3 regions of the Streptomyces sp. NPDC059455 genome follow, and region 3 is predicted to be linked to each of the others. Evidence: riboswitches for the same ligand, from Rfam matches in the RefSeq annotation. Region 3 holds a riboswitch; each other region holds the start of a gene.

Region 1 (5,660 bases), on a different contig from region 3:
CCAGGATGGCCGTGCTGCGTCGCGGCGTACGGTTGAGGTTGACCCATCTTTCAACGGATTTGGGGTCTACTTCGACCTTTTCCGCGAGGGCGGCGTATGTCCAGCCTCCGGACGCCATGACGACACGTAGCCTCTCGTTCGGCACCTGAGTCTCTCCCCACATGTCGGGACGGCACTAGGGACGTTTTACCCGACGCAGGACGTCCCGCAGTGGGGTTTAAGGGAGGTTCCTACGTCCTGATCACAGCGCGATGATCGCGAAAAGACTCCCGCGACCGTTGCAGGCGGCCCGGGAGCGTGGTCAACGCTGTGAAGGAGCGTCAACGTGCAGGAGAATATCGGCCGACCTGTGGAATGGCTGTTGCGGCTGGTGGTGCCCGCATCGGCCCGTCATCGCACCGTTGGGGCCCGGCCTGCCATGGCGTGTGCGGATACACCGACGGTCCGCCCGGCACGTGTATCTGTGGTGGCGGTGGCGCTGTGAGCGTACGTCCCCGTCTGCTGCCGTGGCCCGGTCCCGCAGGGCAGCGGTGTTATCTGGTCTCCGATGCGGACAGCACGGGCTACCTGTCGAAGCTGGCTGACGAAATGGAAGCGGTTCAGCTCCAGATGGGCACTGAACTCATCGGCCACGCCCGCCTGATGCTCAGCGACCGGAAAGCGGACGCTCGAGAGCTCCGCTACCTCGCGAACCGCCTGATCGAAGCGCTGCAAGACGCTCTCCGGATCTCGGAGAGTCGCGGCGGGCGTATCTCGGCGCCCGACGAGGCCGAGAGCGACGGAGCGGCTCGCACGGATGAGGGGGCGCAATGAGTGAGGTGCCAGGAGGCTGGCAGGTCGGTCCGGCCCCGGGGCGCGGTCTGCGCCCTGCAAAGGGCGGCCTGCTTGAGCTGCCGCTTCACGTGCTCCGGCCCGGTCGCACGTCTTTGGCGTCGCTGGTGCTGACGGTGGTGGAAGCGGAGCAGTTGCACGCCGCCTTGTGTTACGCACTCGGCGACGAGCCTGCACCCGAAGACGCGCCGGAGTGCCGTCAGCCGGTCCGTTATCCAGGTGGCCGACAGAAGTACTGAGGCCGCGCGGCGGAATCCCACTCGGGTCGTCCGTGTCCGTTTGGGGCTTGCGAGTCCGTTCGGAGCGCCTGCTGCGTAGGGTCGGGGCCAGGAGATCCTTGGAGTGGGAGGTATGGGGATGGCTGGAGTGCCGACGGGGGTTGTGGCTGCGGGTGGGTTGGTTGGGGGGTATGGCGTGGCTCGGTGGACCAAGCGGCGGCCCTTGGGTGGGGTTGCCCTGGCCGCTGCGGGGGCGGTGGCCGCTCGGGGGTGGCGGGAGAAGGCGGGGAACGGGACCGCCGCCGCGCTCAGTGCGGCATACGTCGCCGCATTCGCCGGGTCGCATCCGCTGGCGAAGAAGATCGGGGCCTGGCCGTCCGTCTTCGCCGTCGCCGGTGGCGTTGCCCTCGCGTCCTGGGCCCTCGCCGATCGGCGGTAGAGGAGCGTAGGGGTCCTCGGGTCTGTGGGCGACTTCGGCGGGCGGGGCTTGTTGCCCGCCCGCCGTCTTGCCGGCCGCTGGACGGTCCGCCGCCCCCGTCCCGTCGCCTTCCGCTCAGTCCTTACGGGCCCGTCCCGCCGTCTTTCGCTCAGTCCTTATGGAGCCCGTCCCGCCCCGTCTTCCCGTCAGTCCGACGCCGACGTCAGCAGGTCCAGTTCCGGCTGGGTCAGCTTGAGGTCGACCGAGGCCAGGAGGGCGGGGAGCTGGTCGGTGGAGCTGGCGCTGGCCAGGGGGGCCACGACTGTGGGCTGGGCGAGGAGCCAGGCCAGGGCGACCGTGGCGGGCTCGGTGCGGTGGTTGGCGGCTACGTCGTCCAGGGCGGCGAGGACCTTCTGGCCGCGCTCGGTCTCCAGGTGCTTGGCGGCGCCCGTGGAGCGGGGGCTGTCGACGGCCGTACCCGGGCGGTACTTGCCGGTGAGGAAGCCGGACGCCAGGGAGTAGTACGGGATCGTCGCCAGGTCGTGGCGGGCGGCGACCTCGGACAGCTCGCCCTCGAAGGTGTCGCGCGAGACCAGGTTGTAGTGCGGCTGGAGGGCGACGTAGCGGGCCAGGTTCTCCCGGGTGGAGAAGGTCAGCTGGGCGTCCAGGCGGTCCGCGCCGATGTTGGACGCGGCGATCTCGCGGACCTTGCCCTCCCTGACCAGCTCGTCCAGGGTGGTGATGATCTCCTCCACCGGCACCGACGGATCGTCGTAGTGGGTGTAGTAGAGGTCGATGTAGTCGGTGCGCAGCCGCTGGAGGGATTCCTCGACGCCCGATTTGATGGCGGACGAGGTCAGGCCGCGTGGCTCCGGGGAGCCGGCGCCCACCTTGGTGGCGAGGACGATGTCGGAGCGGTTGCGGCGGGAGGCGAACCAGTTGCCGAGGATGGTCTCGGACTCGCCGCCCTCGTTGCCCGGTACCCAGACGGAGTAGACGTCGGCGGTGTCGATGAAGTTGCCGCCGGCCGCCACATAGGCGTCGAGCACCCGGAAGGACTCGGCCTCGTTCGCGGTCCAGCCGAAGACGTTCCCGCCGAGAGAGAGCGGGAATACGGACAGATCACCGATCTTCTGTGTGTTGTCAGCCATACGTTTTTACAACGGCTGGCTGGGCGGGGTTGTTCCGGCCTGTCGTTCCCGTGTGTTGTTCCCGCGTGCGTTCCTGAGGGCCGGCCCCCGGCGGCCCTCGTCGGGACGTAAACCGGCGGCCCTGGCGTCAAGGGGGGAGAGAGCGCCAGGGCCGCCGGGGTATCAGGGGTTCAGCCCGTGCTGGCGCAGCCAGGGCATCGGGTCGATCGGCGAGCCGCCGCCCGGCCGGACCTCGAGGTGGAGGTGCGGGCCGGTCACATTGCCGGTGGCGCCGACGCGGGCGACGACGTCGCCCGTCGACACCTTGCCGGAGGTGACGACCATCGACGACAGGTGGCAGTACCAGATCTCGGTGCCGTCGCTCAGGGTCAGCACGATGCGGTAGCCGTACGACCCGGCCCAGCCCGCCTGGGTGATGGTGCCGCCGTGCAGCGCCTTGACCGGGGTGCCGGTCGGGGCGGCGAAGTCCTGGCCGGTGTGGTCGGCCGACCATATGTCGCCCGCCTGGCCGAAGCTGGCGGTCAGGGTGTACGAGCCGACGGGGAGGGTGTACGCGGCGGCGAGTTTGGCCTGGCGCTCGGCCGCGGCCTTCTTCTCGGCCGCCTCCTTCGCCCGCTGCTCGGCGGCTCTCTTCTCCGCCGCTGCCTTGGCCTTCCGCTTGGCGGCCGCCTCCGCGGCCTGGTCGGCGGCCTTGCCCGCGGCGGCCCTGGCGTCCTTGGCCGCCGCCTGCGCCGCGGCGGTGCGACTGTCCTCGTCCGCCGCGTTCTGCTGGTTCTCGGCCTGCTGGAGGATGCGGGCGCGGAGCGCCTCGCCCGCGTCGGTGGTGCCGCGCTGCTCGTCCTCGCTGGTCAGACCGGCCTGGGAGAGCGGGGCGGCGGCGGTCTGCGCGCCGCTGCTGTCGTCCGACGCCCAGGAGCCGATGCCCGGCAGGTCCTTGGCGGCGGGCAGGCTGGCCTTGACCTCATCGGCGACATGGCCGAGGTCCGGCATGGATATGGGGAGCGCGGGACGGTCCTTGGCGCTGGCCATACCGCCCGCACCGACCGCCGCGATCACGCCGACCCCGAGGACGGCGCCGCTGCGCGCCATGGTTCCGCCGCGCTGTTTGGCCACGCGGTGCCGGCCGCGTACGGGAGCGATGGACTCCTCGGTGGGGTTCCACTCCTCCCAGGTCTCGGCCTCGAATCCGGCACCCGGGCCCTCGGAGGCGCCCTCATCCGCAAAGCGGTCGTCGGGGCCGAACGCGTAAGGGTCGTCGGGGCCGAACGCGTAGGGGTCGTCGGGGGCGAATCGGCCGTCCCCTGAGCTCATCCCGCCGCCGGCATCGAAGCCGGGGCCGTAGGCGGTGGCGGTCCCCAAACCGCCTCCCCGTGTGCGATACGGGGCTTCGTCCAGGACAGACCTGTTGGACGCCACGGAGGCGCACTCCTTTCCTTCCTTCTCGCCTACCGGGTTAGCTGACGGGTTCGGAGCAGGAAGGTCTCCTACGGGTCAGGTTCGACCCGATTCACCCCAAGGTTGTTGGTTCCCCGGTTCCCTTGGTGCTGCGGTACTGCCTCTGTGCGTATGGGATTCGGCGACGGCGCACGGTGCCGCCCTTGCGACGGTTGTGACGACCGCGCTGCGTTATCGAACGTTAATAGAGAGCGCGATGTGATTCCAAGCTGTTCCGAGGAATCCGCGCACCTTTGGCATGAACTTAGCACTCAAGAACGGACAGATGGGGGCGAGTCGACGCACGGGGCAAGAGTTGGCAAAACAGCGCACGGATCGATCGTGCGTCAATTGTTATGCAGAGGGGGCTCGGTCGGTTACGCACGGTGTGCGGTGCGCATACCTACGGCGGGGTGGGGTTCGCCCCGTCGTACGCCCCGTCGTTCCCCCCACCGTTGTCCCGTCCGCTGTCCCGCCCGTTGTCCCGTCCGCTGTCCCGCCCGTTGCCGCGGGCCGGGGTCCGACGGACCGCCAGCAGCGCCATGTCGTCCGGCGTCCCGCCACCTGTATGGCGCTCGACATCGGCCACCAAGGCGTCCAGCAGCTCCTGCGGACCGGCGAAGCGGCGGCCGCGCAGCCGCTCCTCCGGGTCATAGAACTCGCCATGGCGGTCCCGGGCCTCCGTCACCCCGTCCGTGAACAGCAGCAGCGTCTCGCCCTCCGCGAACGCCAGCTCCATCACCCGGTCCGGCCAACCCGCCAACTCCCCCATCCCCAGCGGCAGCGCCGGCACCTCCGGCTCCAAGGCGCGCACCGCGCCGCCCTCCTCCAGGAGCAGCGGCGCCGGATGGCCGCGGTTGATCAGCCGCAGGGTGGAGTCGCCGCGCGGAATTTCGGCCACTACGGCCGTCGTGAACCCCTCGACCACCTCCAGGTCGGCCCGCCGGGCGCCCTCGCGCCGCAGCGCCCGCTCCAGGCGGCCCACGAGCGCCTCCAGGGTCGTCTCCTGCTCCGCGGCCTCCCGGAAGCAGCCCAGGAGGATCGCCACGACCTCCACGGCCCCCAGCCCCTTGCCGCGTACGTCCCCGACGGTCAGCCGTACGCCGTGCGGGGTGTCCTGGACCGCGTACAGGTCACCGCCGATCGCCGCGTACTTCTCCGCCGGTACGTAACGCGCGGCGATCTCCAGCCCGGCGAGCCGGGCGGGCGGCGCGGGCAGGACGGCGCGCTGGGCCGCCTCCGCGACACCGCGCGCCGAGGCGAGCCGGTGGTGGCTGCGGCGTACGACGCGGTTGATCACCACGGCCAGCACGGTCACGGTCGCCACCGTGATGATCTCGGTGGCCGCCTGGGTCGGGTCCCTCACCCCGTGGAACTCCGCCAGCAGACAGGCGGTCAGGACGGCGACGACGGCCGTGACGATGGTCTGCCGCAACGGTAAGAGCGCCGCGGCGACCAAGGGGGCGGCGGCGAAGAAGGGGGAGGCGGTGTAGCCGGGCGGGGCGGCCAGGTCGAAGGCGATGCCGCCGAGGACGAGGACGGCGGGCAGCCAGCGGGCCATACGGCGGCCAGAGGCCTCCTTACCGCTCTCCTCGGCCGGAGCGGGCC
Region 2 (5,660 bases), on a different contig from region 3:
GCGCTGGGCGCCGGGCTCACCGACGGCGGCCGCGCCCCCGATGTGGACCCCGGCAGCACGGCCAACTCGGACCCGGGGGCGGGCCGCGACGGGGACGACCCGGGGGACCGGGGGCGGGACGGCTCCTCCTCGGACGCGGACCGCTCGGGGACATCCGACAAGGCCGACAAGGCCGACAAGCCGGATGCGCCGGACGCGTCCGGGTCGGCCGAGGGGCCGGACGCGCCCCGCACCTCCAAGTCCCCCGACGGCCTTGACGGCTCCGCCTCGGGTGACCCGGACTCGGGCAGTCCCTCGGATTCGGACAGCCCCTCGGCGTCGGACGGCTCGAAGAGCCCCTCGGCGGACCCCTCCGCCGACCCGACGCCCTCCGGCCGCCACCGCGGCTCCCCGGGCGCCGGGGAGCGGGCCGACGACGGCGACGCGGGGAGCGCACGGCCCTCCGGGCGCCATGCCTCGCGCGGCGCCTCGGACCGCGACGAGGGCTCCACGGACGACGATTACACTGTTCGCCCCGGTGACAGCCTGTCAGGGATCGCCGAGCATCAGAATGTGTCCCGCGGTTGGGAAGGGCTCTACGAAACCAACGAGGACCTCATCGGGATCGACCCCGATCTGATCATCCCTGGTCAGCGACTTGATCTCACCATCAGGGAGCAGTGATTCGGGGGGAATTGCCCGATCTGGACCCGGTGAGACATACATCTCGTCACATTTTCCGGGGCGCACCTCGTGTCCGATCTCTCCGCACCCGGCCCCACCTGCGCCGATGTGGGCCGGGTGAGATCAATTACAGCCCCAATCACTGCCCTTGGGGTGTTTGAACGTTCTTGGAAGGTGTGTTTAACGTCTTTCCGCTCGCCACCGCGGGCACCGTCGATCGTCACGCCGAATCCTGCCGGCGGTCGGGGGGAACCGACGCGTCAGCGCCGAAGGCAGGAGCGGGGGACCCAAGGTAGGTGCCGAGTGGCCTGTGGATACGGGCTTGTCGGCTAGGGGTGAAGCCGGGAGCGACCATCGCGACCGGCCGGGCAACTCACGTCCGAACCCGACAGCTCACCTCGTAGGCGTCGGTGAGGAAACGAACCAAAGATGCTCAAGTCCAACGGGAAGCACCGCCGCCCCTCCAAGGTCACCCGTATCGCCGCGCTCACCGGTCTCGCCGGTGCCGCTGTGGCGGTGCCGCTGATCGGGGCGACCTCCGCCTCCGCGGCCACCACCTCGCAGTGGGACCAGGTCGCGCAGTGCGAGTCCGGTGGCAACTGGTCGATCAACACCGGCAACGGCTACTTCGGCGGCCTGCAGTTCTCGAGCTCCACCTGGGCCGCCTACGGCGGCACGGCCTACGCCTCCACCGCGGACAAGGCCAGCAAGGCCCAGCAGATCCAGATCGCCGAGAAGGTCCTGGGCAGCCAGGGCAAGGGCGCCTGGCCGGTCTGCGGCAAGGGCCTGACCTCCGGCGGCAGCCCGTCCGCCCCGTCCGCGCCCTCCGGCTCGCAGGACCAGTCCTCGGCGACCACCAAGTCGGCCCCGGCCGCCCAGCCGGCCCAGCCGAAGGCCGAGCCGAAGGCGCAGCCGCGCACCGCGCCCGAGCACGCCACGCGGCAGCAGACCCGTGGCCCGGTCAAGAAGGGTGACGGCGAGTACAAGGTCAAGTCCGGCGACACCCTCGGCAAGATCGCCAAGGCCCACGACGTCAAGGGCGGCTGGGAGAAGCTCTTCAAGCTGAACAAGGACATCGTGGAGCAGGCCGACCTGATCTTCCCGGGCCAGCAGCTGCACCTCCGCTGAGCCCCGGCCACGGCCCAGGCCTGAGGGCTCCCTCCGGGGACCTCTCCTGAGGCCGGCCCCCCGAGAACGAGCCCCGGCCGGGCGTGCCGCCCCTATGGCGCGCCAGGCCGGGGCTTTCCCCATGCATAAGAAATCTGGCTTTTTGATCCAGAATCTGGCTTTTTGTGTCGTGCCCCTGTCTCGTGGGGCGGGCGAACGCGGGGCGCAGCCCTCCCGGCCCGTTAGGCTCGTGCTGCTACCGCAGACCCATACGAAGGAGAACCTCGTGCCGTCCATCGACGTCGTCGTAGCTCGCGAGATCCTCGACTCGCGAGGCAACCCCACGGTCGAGGTCGAGGTTGGCCTCGACGACGGCAGCACCGGCCGTGCCGCCGTGCCGTCCGGCGCCTCCACCGGCGCCTTCGAGGCCCTCGAGCTCCGTGACGGCGACAAGAACCGCTACAACGGCAAGGGCGTGGAGAAGGCCGTCCTCGCCGTGATCGAGCAGATCGGCCCCGAGCTGGTCGGCTATGACGCCACCGAGCAGCGGCTGATCGACCAGGCGATGTTCGACCTGGACGCCACCCCGGACAAGTCCTCGCTCGGTGCCAACGCGATCCTCGGCGTTTCCCTCGCCGTCGCGCACGCCGCTTCCGAGGCGTCCGACCTCCCCCTCTTCCGTTACCTCGGCGGCCCGAACGCCCATCTGCTGCCGGTGCCGATGATGAACATCCTCAACGGCGGGTCGCACGCCGACTCCAATGTGGACATCCAGGAGTTCATGATCGCGCCCGTGGGCGCGGAGTCCTTCTCCGAGGCCCTGCGCTGGGGCGCGGAGGTCTACCACACCCTGAAGGGCGTGCTGAAGGAGCGCGGCCTGTCCACCGGCCTCGGCGACGAGGGCGGTTTCGCGCCGAACCTCGGCTCCAACCGCGAGGCCCTCGACCTGATCCTCGAGGCGGTCAAGAAGGCCGGCTACCAGCCGGGCCAGGACATCGCGCTCGCGCTGGACGTCGCCGCCTCCGAGTTCTACAAGGACGGCGCGTACCAGTTCGAGGGCCAGTCCCGGTCCGCCGCCGAGATGACCTCGTACTACGCCGAGCTGGTCGCCGCGTACCCGCTGGTCTCCATCGAGGACCCGCTGAACGAGGAGGACTGGGACGGCTGGAAGACCATCACCGAGCAGCTCGGCGACAAGGTCCAGCTGGTCGGCGACGACCTCTTCGTCACCAACCCCGAGCGGCTGTCCCGCGGTATCGACAGCGACACCGCGAACGCCCTGCTGGTCAAGGTCAACCAGATCGGCTCGCTGACCGAGACCCTCGACGCGGTCGAGCTGGCCCAGCGCAGCGGCTACAAGTGCATGATGTCGCACCGCTCCGGTGAGACCGAGGACGTCACCATCGCCGACCTGGCCGTCGCCACCAACTGCGGCCAGATCAAGACCGGCGCCCCGGCCCGCTCCGAGCGGGTGGCCAAGTACAACCAGCTGCTGCGCATCGAGGAGATCCTCGACGACGCCGCGGTGTACGCGGGCCGTTCCGCCTTCCCGCGCTTCAAGGGCTGAGCGGACACGTCTGACGCCCGTCCCCGGCCCCGGTCCCGTACCGTGGCCGGGGACGGCGTCGCTCGACGGCGTTGTCCAAGCGAAGTCATCACCGGGGAGGCGACGTGCCGGCGGATCGGGAACGGTTCTCCACCGCGACCAGGCTCAAGGCGCTCGGCGAGCACGCCGCCGCCCGGGTCTACCGCGTGCGCACCAAGCGCCGCCGTGGCCGGCTGACCGGCCGGGCCGCCCTGCTCGCGCTGGTCGTCTGCTCCCTCGTCGTGGCGCTCGCCTATCCGATGCGGCAGTACATCTCCCAGCGCTCCGACATCGCCGAGCAGCGGCACGAGGCCCAGCGGGCCCGCGAGGACGTGAAGAAGCTGCGGGAGCGGAAGGCCCGGCTGCGCGACCCCGCCTACACCGAGCAGCAGGCCCGGGAGCGGCTGCACTTCCTGATGCCGGGCGAGACCGGCTACAGCGTGGTGGACGGCGCCGGCTCCACCGAGCACTCCACCGACCAGGGCGCGGCCGGCCGCCCCTGGTACACCAACCTCTGGGACGCCGTGGACACGGCGGACGCGGCGGGGGCGGGCAGCGCGCGCCGCTGAGGCGCCGCGCTCCGGCCGCCGGACGCACCCGATGACGAATCGAAACGAAGAAGAACTTTCCCACTCATGGATACGCCCCCGCCCCAGACGGAGCCCACCGCGCCCACCGACGCGGACATCCACGCCGTACGGGAGCAGCTGAACCGGGTGCCCCGGGGCCTGCGCGCCATCGCGCACCGCTGCCCCTGCGGCAATCCGGACGTCGTGGAGACCGCGCCGCGGCTCGAGGACGGTACGCCCTTCCCCACCCTCTACTACCTGACCTGTCCGCGCGCCGCGTCCGCGATCGGCACGCTGGAGGCCGAGGGCGTGATGAAGGAGATGACGGCCCGGCTGGGCACCGACCCCGAGCTGGCCGCCGCCTACCGCGCCGCCCACGAGGACTACATCGCGCGCCGTGACGCCGTCGAGGTGCTCCAGGGCTTCCCCAGCGCGGGCGGGATGCCGGACCGGGTGAAGTGCCTGCATGTACTGGTCGCCCACTCCCTCGCGGCCGGCCCCGGGGTCAATCCGCTGGGGGACGAGGCGATCGCGATGCTGCCGGAGTGGTGGCGCAAGGGCCCGTGTGTGAGCCCCCGCGGGGCCGATGACCCGAGCCGGGAGGAGAGCGCATGACCCGCGTCGCCGCCGTGGACTGCGGCACCAACTCGATCCGGCTCCTGGTGGCGGACGCCGATCCGGCCACCGGGGAGCTGATCGAGCTCGACCGCCGGATGAAGATCGTCCGGCTGGGCCAGGGCGTGGACCGCACCGGCCGGCTCGCCCCCGAGGCGCTGGAGCGCACCTTCGCCGCCTGCCGCGAGTACGCGGAGGTCGTCCGCGAGCTGGGCGCCGAGCGCGTCCGCTTCGTGGCCACCTCCGCCTCCCGCGACGCCGAGAACCGCGCGGAGTTCGTGCGCGGGGTCGTGGAGATCCTGGGTGCGGAGCCCGAGGTGATCACCGGGGACCAGGAGGCGGAGTTCTCCTTCGCCGGGGCCACCAAGGAGCTCACCGGCCATGACCATATGGCCGGGCCGTATCTGGTGGTGGACATCGGTGGCGGTTCGACGGAGTTCGTCGAGGGCGGCGAGGATGGCGAGGGCGGCGATGGGGTGCGGGCGGCCCGCAGCGTGGACATCGGCTGTGTGCGGCTGACCGAGCGCCATCTGGTGGTGGACGGCCGGATCACCGATCCCCCGACGGAGGATCAGATCGCCGCCATAAGGGCCGATGTGGAGCGGGCGCTGGACCTGGCCGAGCGGACCGTGCCGCTCAGCCGCGCCTGCCGTCCCGCGGACGGCCACGCGCTGGTCGGTCTTGCCGGTTCGGTCACCACCGTGGCCGGGATCGCGCTGGGTCTGAAGGAGTACGACTCCTCCGCGATCCACCACTCCCGGATCACCCTCGGCCAGGTTCGCGAGATCACGGGCAAACTGCTCGGCGTCGGCCACGCCGAGCGGGCGGAGATCCCGGTGATGCACCCGGGGCGGGTCGATGTGATCGGCGCGGGGGCGCTCATCCTGCTTTCGATCATGGAAAGGACCGGCGCCGAGGAGGTCGTGGTGAGTGAGCATGACATCCTCGACGGGATCGCCTGGAGCATCGCCTGAGCGGGCGGGATAACGTATGAGCGGCCGCGGAACCCCCTTCGGAGGCCTTCCGCGAGCCCCCTCCGAGAAAGTTCGTGAAACTCTTCACATGAAAAAGGTGCCTGGTGGCCGCCCGATGCGGCGCTCTGGGGCGGTTTCGGCGGCCGG
Region 3 (5,660 bases):
CGTCGACCATCGGCAGGCGCATGGAGAACGGCTGCGCCATGCGCACCAGCGCGTCGTAGATCGACGCGTCGCCGTGCGGGTGGAGCTTTCCCATCACCTCGCCGACGACGCGGGCGCACTTCACATAGGAGCGCTCGGGGCGCAGGCCCATGTCGTTCATCTGGTAGAGGATGCGGCGGTGCACGGGCTTGAGCCCGTCACGGGCGTCGGGCAGCGCGCGCGAGTAGATGACCGAATAGGCGTACTCGAGGTAGGAGCCCTGCATCTCGTCGACGACGTCGATGTCGAGGATGCGCTCCTCGAAGTCGTCCGGCGGCGGGGTCTTCGTGCGGCGGCGGGCCATCGCGCTTGGGGCTCCTTCAACTGCCGATGCGGGATCTGATGCGGACCATTGTGGCCCGGCGCACCGACAAGTGTGGAACGGCCCGGGGCGCTGGCGGCCGGGGCGGGCCCCGGAACCGCGCCCGGCGGTACCGCCCGAAGCCCCCTCGAAGGGGTCCGGATCCGGCGCCGGAGGGCCCGCCGAAACGGTTCGGGACAGCTCGGCGGGACGGGAGTGGACCGGAACTTCGCCAGATGTCCGTCCCCTTGCATACAGTGACAGAAGCGCTGCGCAAGCGGCTGGCACGCGCTCCATCACGCGATCGAAGGGACGTACATGCCCATGGGTCACACGGCCACGCAGCAGGCCGGCTCCGGCGGCTTGAAAGCGACTGAGCACCGCCTGGCCAATGGCCTGCGCGTGGTGCTCTCCGAGGACCATCTGACCCCGGTCGCCGCGGTCTGTCTGTGGTACGACGTCGGCTCGCGCCATGAGGTCAAGGGGCGCACCGGCCTGGCGCACCTCTTCGAGCACCTGATGTTCCAGGGTTCGGCGCAGGTCACCGGCAACGGCCACTTCGAGCTGGTGCAGGGCGCGGGCGGCTCGCTCAACGGCACGACCAGCTTCGAGCGCACCAACTATTTCGAGACCATGCCCGCCCACCAGGTCGAGCTCGCCCTGTGGCTGGAGGCGGACCGGATGGGGTCCCTCCTGACCGCGCTGGACGAGGAGAGCCTGGAGAACCAGCGCGACGTCGTCAAGAACGAGCGCCGCCAGCGGTACGACAACGTCCCGTACGGCACCGCCTTCGAGAAGCTCGTCGCCATGGCATACCCCGAGGGCCACCCGTACCACCACACCCCGATCGGCTCCATGGCCGACCTGGACGCGGCCTCCCTGGAGGACGCGCGGGAGTTCTTCCGCACCTACTACGCCCCCAACAACGCCGTGCTGTCGATCGTCGGCGACATCGACCCCGAGCAGACGCTCGCCTGGATCGAGAAGTACTTCGGCTCCATCCCCTCCCACGAGGGCAAGCGGCCGCCCCGTGACGGCACGCTCCCGGAGGTGATCGGCGGTCAGCTGCGCGAGGTCGTGGAGGAGGAGGTCCCGGCCCGCGCCCTGATGGCCGCCTACCGGCTGCCGCACGACGGCACCCGTGAGTCCGACGCCGCCGACCTGGCGCTGACCGTCCTCGGCGGCGGCGAGTCCTCCCGGCTCCACAACCGGCTGGTGCGCCATGACCGCACCGCCGTGGCCGCCGGGTTCGGCCTGCTGCGGCTGTCGGGCGCCCCCTCGCTGGGCTGGCTGGACGTGAAGGCCTCCGGCGGGGTCGAGGTGCCCGCCATCGAGGCCGCCGTCGACGCGGAGCTGGCCCGCTTCGCCGAGGAGGGGCCGACCCCGCAGGAGATGGAGCGCGCCCAGGCGCAGATCGAGCGCGAGTGGCTGGACCGGCTGGCCACGGTCGGCGGCCGGGCCGACGAGCTCTGCCGTTACGCGGTGCTCTTCGGCGACCCGCAGCTGGCGCTGACCGCCGTGGAGCGGGTGCTCGACATCAGCCCCGAGGAGGTGCGGGCCGTGGCCGCGGCGCGGCTGCGTCCCGACAACCGCGCCGTGCTGGTCTACGAGCCCGTCCAGGGCGCCGAGGACGCAGCCGACACCGCCGAAGCCGCCGAGACCGACGCAGAAGGGGAGGCGGCCCAGTGAGCGACGCCGTCACCGCGACCATGACCTTCCACCCGCAGCCCAAGGGCGGCGCCCCCAGGCCGTGGGCGTTCCCGGCCCCCGAGCGCGGTGAGCTGCCCAACGGCCTCACCGTGCTGCGCTGCCACCGCCCCGGCCAGCAGGTCGTCGCCGTCGAGATCAACCTGGAGGCGCCGCTGGACGCCGAGCCGGCCGGGCTCGAAGGCGTCGCCACGATCATGGCGCGCGCCCTGTCGGAGGGCACCGACAAGCACGACGCCGAGGAGTTCGCCGCCGAGCTCGAGCGGTGCGGTGCCACGCTGGACGCCCACGCCGATCACGCCGGCGTCCGCGTCTCCCTGGAGGTCCCGGCCTCCCGGCTGCCCAAGGCGCTCGGTCTACTGGCCGACGCGCTGCGCGCCCCCGCCTTCCCGGACGGCGAGGTCGAGCGGCTGGTGCGCAACCGGCTGGACGAGATCCCCCATGAGCTGGCCAACCCGGCCCGCCGCGCCTCCATGGCCCTCGCCGCGGAGCTCTTCCCGGCCGAGTCGCGGATGTCCCGGCCGCGCCAGGGCACCCAGGAGACCATCGAGGGCATCGACGCCGCGGCCGTGCGGGCCTTCTACGAGGCGCATCTCCGCCCCTCCACCGCCACCGCCGTCATCGTGGGCGACCTCGACGGCGTCGACCTGGACAGGGCGCTCGCGGACACCCTCGGCGCCTGGACGGGCGGGGCGGGCGCGCCGCGCACGGCTCCCCCGATCATCGCGGACGACACCGGCCGTGTGGTGATCGTCGACCGGCCGGGCGCGGTGCAGACCCAGCTGCTCATCGGGCGCGTGGGCGCCGACCGCCACGACCGGGTCTGGCCCGCGCAGGTGCTCGGCACGTACTGCATGGGCGGCACCCTCACCTCCCGCCTCGACCGCGTGCTGCGCGAGGAGAAGGGCTACACCTACGGGGTGCGCGCCTTCGGCCAGGTGCTGCGCTCCGGGCCCTCGTCGCCCGCGGGCGGCTCCTCGGGCGCCTCGATGCTGGCGATCAGCGGCTCGGTGGCCACCGAGGTCACCGGCCCTGCGCTGGACGACCTCTGGAAGGTGCTGCGCACGCTGAAGGAGGAGGGGCTGACCGACGACGAGCGCGATGTCGCGGTGCAGAACCTGGTGGGCGTCGCCCCGCTGAAGTACGAGACGGCGGCGTCCGTCGCGAACACCCTCGCCGATCAGGTCGAGCAGCATCTTCCGGACGACTTCCAGGCGCAGTTGTACGTCCGTCTGGCGGAGACCGGCACGGTGGAGGCCACCGCCGCGGTGGTGAGCGCCTTCCCGGCGGACCGGCTGGTCACGGTGTTGGTCGGGGACGCCTCGGCGATCGAGGAGCCGGTCCGCGCGCTGGGCATCGGCGAGGTGCGCGTCATCTCCAACTGAGCCGATGAGAGTTGGCCGGATCCGTTCGGGGAACCGATGGTCCGGCCGGCTCACTGACGGTCCGGCAGGCGGCCCGGCGGACGTCCGGTCCATGAGCCGACAGCGGAAGGACCCCGGCCCCGTAAGGGTGCCGGGGTCCTTCCGACATGACCGATTTATGGGATTGGCTGCTTGTTTGGTTTGTGGGGAGAGCAACAAAAAACCGGAACCGTTTGGTGATCGAAAGCGCACCCGTTTAGCGTCAGTCCGGCTGTTCGCCAGCGACCCGCCGCACCCGCGGCACCGGACAGTCATCGCCGAGTCCCCGTACGGCGCAAGCCAGGGGAGCCGGGGACCCAACACGTCCCCAGGGGTGAATCGGGCGCCTTCCCCGGCCGGGGGAGGGGTCTGTAGGAGACCTTCCTGCTCCGAACCCGTCAGCTAACCCGGTAGGCGAGAAGGAAGGAAAGGAGTGCGCCTCAGTATGGCGTCCACCCGCACTGCCACCGGGAAGCACCGCCGCACCAGCAAGGTCAACATCCGCACGGGCGCGAACGTCGTGGGCATCACGACCGTCGCCTCGGGTGTGGTCGCCGGGATCACCGGACAGGCGTTCGCGGCCGACGGGGGCCCCAATCCCCAGCAGACCGGTCTGACCCAGGCGATCGTGATCGGCGATGGGATCGCGGACCACATCGAGGCCCAGGCGCAGTCCCAGGAGACCGCCGCCGAGCAGGCCGCCGCCAAGGCCAAGGCAGAGGCGATCGCCCGCCAGGAGGCCGCCAGAAAGGCGGAGGCCGCGGCGAAGAAGGCCAAGGCCGAGCGCGAGGCCAAGGAGCGCGCGGCGCGCGAGGCCGAGCGCAAGCGCCTCAACACCTTCGTGTCGCCGGTCAGCGGCTCCTACGTCTCCACCGGCTACCAGGCGTCCAGCGGGCTGTGGTCCTCCGGCAGCCACACCGGCATCGACTTCCACGCCTCCACCGGCACCACGGTGCACTCCGTGGGCATGGGCGAGATCGTCGAGGCGGGCTGGGGCGGCTCCTACGGCAACAATGTCGTCATCAAGATGAACGACGGCACGTACACCCAGTACGGCCACCTGTCGTCGATCAGCGTCTCGGTCGGCCAGAAGGTCACCCCCGGCCAGCAGATCGGCCTGTCGGGCGCCACCGGCAACGTGACCGGACCGCATCTGCACTTCGAGGCCCGCACCAGCGCGGACTACGGCTCGGACATGGACCCCCTGTCGTACCTGCGCACCCACGGCGTCAACGTCTGACCCGTCGCGCGTCCGACGCGAACGCCGCGCGGTCTCACGATCCCGAGATCGCGCGAGACTTCCGAGAAGGCCCCGTCCGCCGGACGGGGCCTTCGGCGTGCCACCGCCCGCTGACCAAAAAATAGCCATGAAATGCTTCCCGCCATCGGAAATGGCGTCCGTGTGGAATAGAGTCGTTCAACGCGCATTCCATGGCCGCGTTTCGCGGGCGTTAAGGCGGAGGTTCGACAATGCGGGACCGTAAGTGAGCGGGGATACGAACGCGGTCCAGGGTGGTCGCCGGATTTCGGCACACGCGGTCTGCGCGGCGATTCGCGACGACATCGTCTCCGGCGGGTATCAGCCCGGCAGCCGCCTCACCGAGGAACTGCTCGCCCGGCGCTACGGCGTCTCCCGGGTGCCGGTCCGCGAGGCCCTGCGCACCCTGGAGTCGGAGGGCTTCGTGACGACCCGGCGGCACGCGGGGGCCTGCGTCGCCCAGCCCTCCGAGCGCGAGGCGGCCGATCTGCTGGACATCCGCGCGCTGCTGGAGCCACTGGGCGCCGCGCGGGCCGCACAGCGCCGCACCGAGGCCCATCTGAAGGTGCTGCGCGGACTGGTCCGGCTCGGCCGGGAGCGCGCCCAGGGCGGTCAGCTCGGCGAACTGCGGCCGCTGGGCGACTGGTTCCACGAGACGCTCGCCCAGGCGTCCGGCAGCCCGAGCCTGGCCGCGCTGCTCGTCCAGCTGCGCCGTAAGACCGCGTGGGTGTACGCGGCCGCTCCCGGGCCGCGGCCCGTGCCGCCCGAGGGTGCCGCGCGCCCCGACCCGGCCGCGCGGGCCGTGGAGTCCTGGGCGGAGCACGGCGCGCTGGTGGACGCGGTGGCGCGCGGCGACGCCGACCGCGCGCGGGCGCTCGCCACCACGCACACCGAGCGCGCGCTGTCGGAATACCGGCTGCGCCGCCCGATTCCGGTGAGGACTTCGAAACAT

What was found. Region 3 has a riboswitch for cyclic di-AMP ahead of ACFXB5_RS06450 (M23 family metallopeptidase). Riboswitches for the same ligand answer to the same signal wherever they lie in the genome.
Region 1: another riboswitch for cyclic di-AMP. It lies ahead of ACFXB5_RS31345 (M23 family metallopeptidase); the one in region 3 lies ahead of ACFXB5_RS06450 (M23 family metallopeptidase).
Region 2: another riboswitch for cyclic di-AMP. It lies ahead of ACFXB5_RS32220 (transglycosylase family protein); the one in region 3 lies ahead of ACFXB5_RS06450 (M23 family metallopeptidase).

What each region holds. Positions count from the first base shown of each region.
Region 1 covers NZ_JBHYVB010000105.1:3,954-9,613, reverse strand. Annotated here, with positions in the region: gene ACFXB5_RS31365 (helix-turn-helix domain-containing protein) at 1-118, opposite strand, end outside; gene ACFXB5_RS31360 (hypothetical protein) at 481-813, shown strand; gene ACFXB5_RS31355 (hypothetical protein) at 1,189-1,488, shown strand; gene ACFXB5_RS31350 (aldo/keto reductase) at 1,674-2,618, opposite strand; gene ACFXB5_RS31345 (M23 family metallopeptidase) at 2,781-4,034, opposite strand; cyclic di-AMP (ydaO/yuaA leader) riboswitch at 4,046-4,207, opposite strand; gene ACFXB5_RS31340 (PP2C family protein-serine/threonine phosphatase) at 4,456-5,660, opposite strand, start outside.
Region 2 covers NZ_JBHYVB010000110.1:20,057-25,716, forward strand. Annotated here, with positions in the region: partial or broken gene ACFXB5_RS32215 (LysM peptidoglycan-binding domain-containing protein) at 1-663, shown strand, start outside; cyclic di-AMP (ydaO/yuaA leader) riboswitch at 918-1,085, shown strand; gene ACFXB5_RS32220 (transglycosylase family protein) at 1,093-1,791, shown strand; gene eno (phosphopyruvate hydratase) at 2,057-3,337, shown strand; gene ACFXB5_RS32230 (septum formation initiator family protein) at 3,442-3,924, shown strand; gene ACFXB5_RS32235 (DUF501 domain-containing protein) at 3,991-4,539, shown strand; gene ACFXB5_RS32240 (exopolyphosphatase) at 4,536-5,513, shown strand.
Region 3 covers NZ_JBHYVB010000012.1:99,280-104,939, forward strand. Annotated here, with positions in the region: gene ACFXB5_RS06435 (DNA topoisomerase (ATP-hydrolyzing) subunit A) at 1-343, opposite strand, end outside; gene ACFXB5_RS06440 (M16 family metallopeptidase) at 659-2,029, shown strand; gene ACFXB5_RS06445 (M16 family metallopeptidase) at 2,050-3,432, shown strand; cyclic di-AMP (ydaO/yuaA leader) riboswitch at 3,717-3,881, shown strand; gene ACFXB5_RS06450 (M23 family metallopeptidase) at 3,896-4,690, shown strand; gene ACFXB5_RS06455 (GntR family transcriptional regulator) at 4,935-5,660, shown strand, end outside.